One region of the Flavobacterium sp. PLA-DH12 genome, then DNA from elsewhere that is predicted to be linked to it. Evidence: riboswitches for the same ligand, from Rfam matches in the RefSeq annotation. Region 1 holds a riboswitch; the other holds the start of a gene.
The links. A riboswitch is a leader RNA that binds a small molecule or an ion and turns the genes downstream of it on or off. The one in region 1 is predicted to bind S-adenosylmethionine.

Region 1 (3,550 bases):
CGAAAGCAATAAATTAAAAGGCTTTTACGAAGAATTTTTATCAAAAGAAATCATTCATTAGAATTATATGTTCCGTTAGGAACAATTCGTTGGTAAATCATCTAATTTTGTTTAGATGAAATTAAATTAAAATGGAACAAAACGAATTATATCCAATATTTCTAAAGCTTCACAATTTAAATGTCTTGATTGTAGGTGGAGGAAATGTAGGTCTGGAAAAGCTTTCTTTCTTGCTAAAATCAAGTCCGAATGCTAATGTTGAGGTAGTTGCACCTGATTTTCATTTAGAAATTAAGGTTTTAGCAGAAAAACATCCTTCAATTAAATTGACGGAAAAAAAGTTCAAAAAGAAAATGCTTAAAAAGCGTCACATGGTAATTGCCTGTACAGACGATTTAAAAGTGAATAAAAAAGTTTACGATTTAGCAAGAAAACGTTACCTGATTTGCAATATTGCCGATACGCCAGATTTATGCGATTATTATTTAGGCGGAATCGTAACAAAAGGAAACGTGAAAATTGCCATTTCAACAAACGGAAAATCGCCAACAACAGCAAAGAGATTGCGTGAGTTTTTTGAAGAAGTAATTCCAGAAGATATTAACCAAATGGTTGAAAATCTGAATGAATATCGAAAAACCTTAAAAGGCAATTTTGAAGAAAAGGTAAAAAGAATGAATGAGATTACCTCTTCATTAAAAAATAAAGAGTAAAAAAGTTTCGGAAAGAAATTAATGATAAAAATCATTGAAAGTACAAGGATTTATTCGTTTCTTTGCGTTATTAAGAATGATTATAAACAACAACATAATGATTAAAACAGATATACTTATAATTGGAGCAGGCCCAACAGGTTTATTTGCCGTATTTGAGGCAGGATTGTTAAAATTAAAATGCCACATTTTAGATGCTCTTCCACAACCAGGAGGACAACTATCAGAGTTATATCCAAAAAAGCCAATTTATGATATTCCTGGATTTCCAGAAGTATTGGCAGGAGATTTAGTTGACGGATTAATGGAGCAAATCAAACAATTTGAACCAGGTTTTACTTTAGGAGAACGTGCTGAAACAGTTGAAAAACAAGAAGACGGAACTTTCATTGTAACATCAAACAAAGGAACTAAATTCCACGCGCCAGTTATTGCAATTGCTGGAGGTTTAGGAAGTTTTGAGCCTCGTAAACCACTTATCGAAGATATCGAGTTTTATGAAGATAAAGGAGTGAAATACTTCATCAAAAATCCTGAGAAATTCAGAGATAAAAGAGTTGTTATTGCAGGAGGAGGAGATTCAGCATTAGACTGGTCAATTTTCTTAGCAAATGTAGCTTCAGAAGTAACTTTAATCCACAGAAGAAACGAATTCAGAGGCGCTTTAGATTCAGTAGAAAAAGTACAGGAATTAAAATCAGCCGGAAAAATTAAATTAATCACTCCAGCAGAAGTTATCGGAATCAATGGTGCTGAGCATGTTGAGTCATTAGATATCGAAGAAAACGGCGCACACCGTAAAATCGAATGTGACTACTTCATCCCACTTTTCGGATTGACTCCAAAATTAGGTCCAATTGGAGACTGGGGATTAGAAATAGAGAAAAATGCTATTAAAGTAAATAATGCATTAGATTACCAAACTAACATTCCTGGAATCTTCGCAATTGGAGACGTAAATACATACCCAGGAAAATTAAAGTTGATCCTTTGTGGTTTCCACGAAGCAACTTTAATGTGCCAAGCTGCTTATTCAATCATTAACCCAGGTAAAAAATATGTATTGAAATATACAACGGTTTCAGGTGTAGATGGTTTCGACGGAACTCGTAAAGAAGCGCCAAAAGCAGTTGTGAAGGCGATTGTTTAATCTGAGGTGCTGAGGTTCTAAGGTACTAAGGCGCTAAGGTTTTTAAATATTGTAAAGCCCAAACTTTTTAAAGTTTGGGCTTTTTTAATTACCATGAATAATCCCAGAGGGATGATATATTTATAGAAAAGAAATTATTCGTTTGCAAAAGCTCCAGCGGAGCGAAATATATGTCGCTCTGCTGGAGCTTTTGCGTTGTGTAGATTGTTTTCTATAAATATTATGCTCCTCCGGAGCTAAATCAAGCAAAAGATAAAACCTAAGAACCTTAGCACCTAAGTCCCTCAGAACCTTAGAAAAAAAACATTTGCAAATCGAAACCCTATTTCATAACTTTGCACTGTTCTTAAAATTATTGTTCGTTATCACGAAAGGCGGAGGGATAGACCCGATGAAACCTTAGCAACCCTTTATCATAAAGAAGGTGCTAAATTCTACTTTATACGATATTTTCCAGTATTAAAGATAGATAACACAAATACATACTCGTATTTCTCAAAACTTTTCTCGATAACATATAATATTTACTGAAACAACTCAGTAAAGGAGCGAATCATTGGCGCATTTTTGCAGTCAGTAGTTCCCGCTTTTCGTTGCAATCTTTTGATTTTTTAAAGAAAAAATCAAAAGGATTTCCACTTCAATCGGGGCTAATGAGCCAGCAATAGTGCATTTTTGGAATTAATGTGAAAAAAATATCGAAGGTTAAACCCGACAGGTTTTCAAAACCTGTCGGGTTTAAATAGAACCTTCAAAAATTATAATTAAAAAAGCTTTGTGCCTTAGCGCCTTAGCGGCAAAAGAATATGGCAATTACAATTCAAGAAGCAATAAAAAAAAATATCCTAATCCTTGACGGAGCAATGGGAACAATGTTGCAACGCTATAATTTCTCCGAAGAAGATTTCAGAGGAGAGCGTTTCAAAGATTTCCCGCATCCGTTAAAAGGAAACAACGATTTACTATCCCTAACACAACCACAAGCGATTCGCGATGTACACGCCGCATATTATGAAGCAGGTGCTGACATTGTAGAAACCAATACCTTCTCTGGAACGACAATCGGTATGGCCGATTATCACATGGAAGATTTGGTTTACGAGTTAAACTACGAATCGGCAAAAATCGCACGCGAGGTTGCCGATGAGTTTACCGCTAAAAATCCGGAAAAACCACGTTTCGTAGCCGGTTCAATCGGACCAACAAACCGTACAGCGAGTATGTCGCCAGATGTAAACGATCCAGGTTACAGAGCCGTAACATTTGACGATTTACGTATTGCTTACAAACAACAAGTCGAAGCTTTAATGGATGGTGGTTGTCATTTGCTTTTGGTCGAAACAATTTTCGATACATTAAATGCAAAAGCAGCACTTTTTGCAATCGAGGAAGTAAAAGAAGAACGCAATCTGGATATTCCAATCATGGTTTCAGGAACGATTACCGATGCATCTGGAAGAACGCTTTCTGGACAGACAGTTGAAGCGTTTTTAATTTCAGTTTCACATATTCCGTTATTAAGCGTAGGATTCAATTGCGCTCTTGGAGCCGATTTGCTGAAACCGTATTTAAAAACATTAGCACATAACACAAGCTTTAATGTTTCGGCACATCCAAATGCAGGATTGCCAAATGCATTCGGACAATACGATGAAACGCCAGAGCAGACGCAAGTTTTCATTAAAGA
Region 2 (3,550 bases), on a different contig from region 1:
CTAACGATTAAATTGTAATGAATATCTTCAATTACAAATGAAACACAGCCAATTCGCTCTGTGGTTAAATCTCCTAAAATAGATAATCCTTGTACTTTTTGAAGTCTCGAAAAACAAAGATCAAGCAGTTCTTTCTCTCTTTCCCTAATTTTCTCCACCCCCATTTGCTCTTTTAATTCTAAAGCCAACGCCGTTCTAATAACTTGCAGAAAACCTGGAGTTCCACCATCTTCCCTCACTTCTATTACATCGCTGTAACAATATTTCCCTAACGGATTAGTCCATTTTACATTTCCTCCGCCTGGATTATCTGGAAAATCAGATTGGTACAATTTTTCATTAAAAACCAAAATACCACAGGTTCCGGGTCCGCCTAAAAATTTATGAGGCGAAAAGAAAATTGCATCCAATTGTTCATCTGGATCTTTCGGATGCATATCAATTTTAACATACGGCGCCGAAGCTGCAAAATCTACAAAGCAAAGTCCGTTATTTTGGTGCATGATTTTGGCTAATTCGTGATAAGGCGTAATAATTCCTGTCACATTCGAACAAGCTGTAAATGAACCTATTTTCAAACTTCTGTCTGCATATTTTTTAATTGTTGCAGCAAGAACTTTTGGGTCAACCAAATTATTCTCATCAGGTGGCAAAATCACAACTTCGGCATTGGTTTCATACCACGAAACTTGATTGGAATGATGCTCCATGTGTGTGATGAAAACGACAGGTCTGTCCTCTTCAGATTTTGTTCGAAGCGCCATAATACGCTGCAGTTTCGATAAAGCTGCCGTCATACCGCTTCCTGTAGTTACCAAAACATCAGATTCATTTGCATTAACCGATTTCTTAATAATATCTCTAGCATGCTGATAGGCATAAGTAGAGGTTTTTCCTGTCTGACTTGAAAGTGAATGCGTATTGGCAATCATTGGACCAATTTTATTGAGCATGATATCTTCGATCGGAGTGTATAATCTTCCGCTGGCAACCCAGTCTGCATAAACTAAATTTTGTTCTCCGTAAACCGATTCGAAAGTGTGGTCAATTCCTACTATATTTTCTCTAAACTTAGAGAAGTAACACTCAGGTTCTGTTGGTTTTGTTGTTGGTTCAATAGCATTCATTTCCTTTATCATTTTAATTAACTAAATTGTATTTGCAAGTGTTTTATTCTTCTTTTTGTCATTTCGACGGAGGAGAAATCACACACGTAACTCGACAAAGATTGACGACTTTCTATATGGATTCTCTAGTGTGATTCCTCGTTCCTCGGAATGACAAGGTTGCGTATTTCTTTATTAAATTTTATTCTCTAAAAGCCTTTTTAGCGTAGCTTGCAATTCTTCTCCGTGCAGGTTTTTAGCAACGATTATTCCTTTAGAATCTACTAAATAATTCCCAGGAATAGCTCTAACTCCATATAATTTAGCAACGGCACTGTTCCAGAAAAGTAAGTCAGAAACATGTGTCCAGGTTAAATTATCATCCTTAATTCCCTTAATCCAGTTTTCTTTCTTTTTATCTAGAGAAATCCCTACGATGTTGAATCCTTTATCATGAAATTCTTTGTATGCCGCTACAATATTTGGGTTTTCTCTTCGGCATGGACCGCACCATGAAGCCCAAAAATCTACTAGAGTATAACCTCCTTTTAAATTGTCATAAAGTCGAACTGGTTTTCCTTCAGGATCATTGGTTGTAAAATCAGGGGCTTTTTTGCCTACTGCTAATCCGTCTAAAACAATAGCCAATTCTTTTAATTCTTTCACGTAAGTGGTATTCTGAAGACTTTTATCCAGCAAAGCAATGTTTTGGGTAATCTGCTCTGGCGTTAATCTATAAGACCAGTTTCTGTACAATACATAAGCAGAAACAATAGATTTTGGATTTTCTGTTATGAATTTGCTGATTTCTACATCTTTGCTCTTTTTATAGGTTTCGAATAAATCTTGAGAAGCCGAACCTTCCACTACAGAAGCGGTATAATATTTCTTTGGACTCAGTTTTACCGAAATTGCATCTTTTTCAAGGAAAACATACAAAGGCGAGCTTTCTGTATTGACACTTTAACCGTATAATTCTGGTGTTTTTACTTTTGTTTTAAAACTAAAATTTCCGTCTTTTACCTTTGCTGAATCTATCGTGGTAAACATTTTATTGTGAAACTTCTGCAAGTAAACATATTGTGTCACTGTATCGACAACAGTTCCTTTTAATTGTAAATTACTTTCCTGCGCCTGAGTTTGAACGGCTCCAAGAAACAAAGCAAAACCCAATAGTATTTTTTTCATTTTATTTTTAGTTTTTAAGATTATACAAAAGAATTTCTGGCCAATGCCAAAGGACATTAGCGAATTTTAATTATTTAAAGAAGGAAATTTGGTAGAACTAATCTATTCTCGCTAGAAAAAGGCAAAGCTGTTTTCTTCGAAAATGGAATTCATAAGCTCATAACCGGCGTATAAAAATGATTCTGCTTTCATTTTAATAATTTTTAATTGGATGAACTTAAACAGATTTTCGGATGAAATCTTTCTTATCTGCCCGCTTAAAGCGGAAGGATTTAGCACCTTATTCGGCAACAGGTTGCTAAGACTTCAATGGGCCTATTCCCTCAGTCTTTCTGGATAAGTATCATTTTTTAATTTTTCTGACACAAATATATATTAATTCTACCGAATTAGTCAAGTTTAATTTGTGTTTTTTATTTTTTTCTTTAAAAAAATGGCGCTAATAAAACCACAACGCTATAAAAATCAATAAATTAAAATAAATTTGTTTTTATTTACAAACTCCTTTTTATAAAAGAAATTCATACTTTTTTTTCATAGAAAAGCAAAGTATTTTACTTATTCAGCAGTAAACACATGCAGAAATTTATTCTTTTCTAGATCGAAAAGTGCTTTTTTTAATCCCTTATCAAGGTTTGAAGTAATCGATCCAAGAACCTTTTTTAGATCCTTAAAATCAGTTGGTTTGACAAAATAGCATACAGCACCAAGATTTGCTGCCGCTTCTAAATCGTTTTTATGTGAAGAAGTAGAAATCATAACGACTGGAATTCCTTTATAATTCTCATTCAATTTCAGCCTTTTCAAACATTCCCACCCGTTCATTATAGGCATATTCAAATCCAGAAAGACAATCCCTGGAATTTCTTCTTGTTTTTCGAGTAATTTTAACGCTTCGCTTCCATTTTCGGCACAATGACAAATAATACTTTCATCTATATCTGCCAGTGCTTCACAAAACATTTCTGCATCATCCTGATCATCATCTGCCAATAAAATTATCTTTTTCCCCATAGTTTTAATTAAATGTCTTTTTCTTTTTGTTCAAATGGCAGTGTTATGCTAAAAACTGCTCCTTTATCAGCAATTCCTGTTGCGCTAATACTTCCTCCATGCCGTTCGGCAATTTTTTTACAGAGAGACAAACCTAAGCCCGTTCCTTCGTAACGATCTTTGGAATTTAAGCGGGTAAAAGTTTCAAAAATACGTCCAGTTTGATTGTCTTCAAAGCCAATTCCGTTATCTTCTACCGTAAT

Region 2: linked by a shared signal. The riboswitch ahead of AC5ZCW_RS07800 (DUF4369 domain-containing protein) and the one ahead of AC5ZCW_RS17020 (homocysteine S-methyltransferase family protein) in region 1 are both predicted to bind S-adenosylmethionine.

What each region holds. Positions count from the first base shown of each region.
Region 1 is NZ_JCAMPD010000009.1:4,816-8,365, reverse strand. Features, by position in the region: gene cobA (uroporphyrinogen-III C-methyltransferase) at 1-61, shown strand, start outside; gene AC5ZCW_RS17030 (precorrin-2 dehydrogenase/sirohydrochlorin ferrochelatase family protein) at 132-713, shown strand; gene AC5ZCW_RS17025 (NAD(P)/FAD-dependent oxidoreductase) at 811-1,863, shown strand; SAM riboswitch class I at 2,223-2,339, shown strand; gene AC5ZCW_RS17020 (homocysteine S-methyltransferase family protein) at 2,670-3,550, shown strand, end outside.
Region 2 is NZ_JCAMPD010000003.1:350,481-354,030, reverse strand. Features, by position in the region: gene AC5ZCW_RS07810 (aminotransferase class V-fold PLP-dependent enzyme) at 1-1,127, opposite strand, end outside; gene AC5ZCW_RS07805 (TlpA family protein disulfide reductase) at 1,302-2,045, opposite strand; gene AC5ZCW_RS07800 (DUF4369 domain-containing protein) at 2,070-2,294, opposite strand; SAM riboswitch class I at 2,537-2,637, opposite strand; gene AC5ZCW_RS07795 (response regulator) at 2,853-3,308, opposite strand; gene AC5ZCW_RS07790 (PAS domain-containing sensor histidine kinase) at 3,317-3,550, opposite strand, start outside.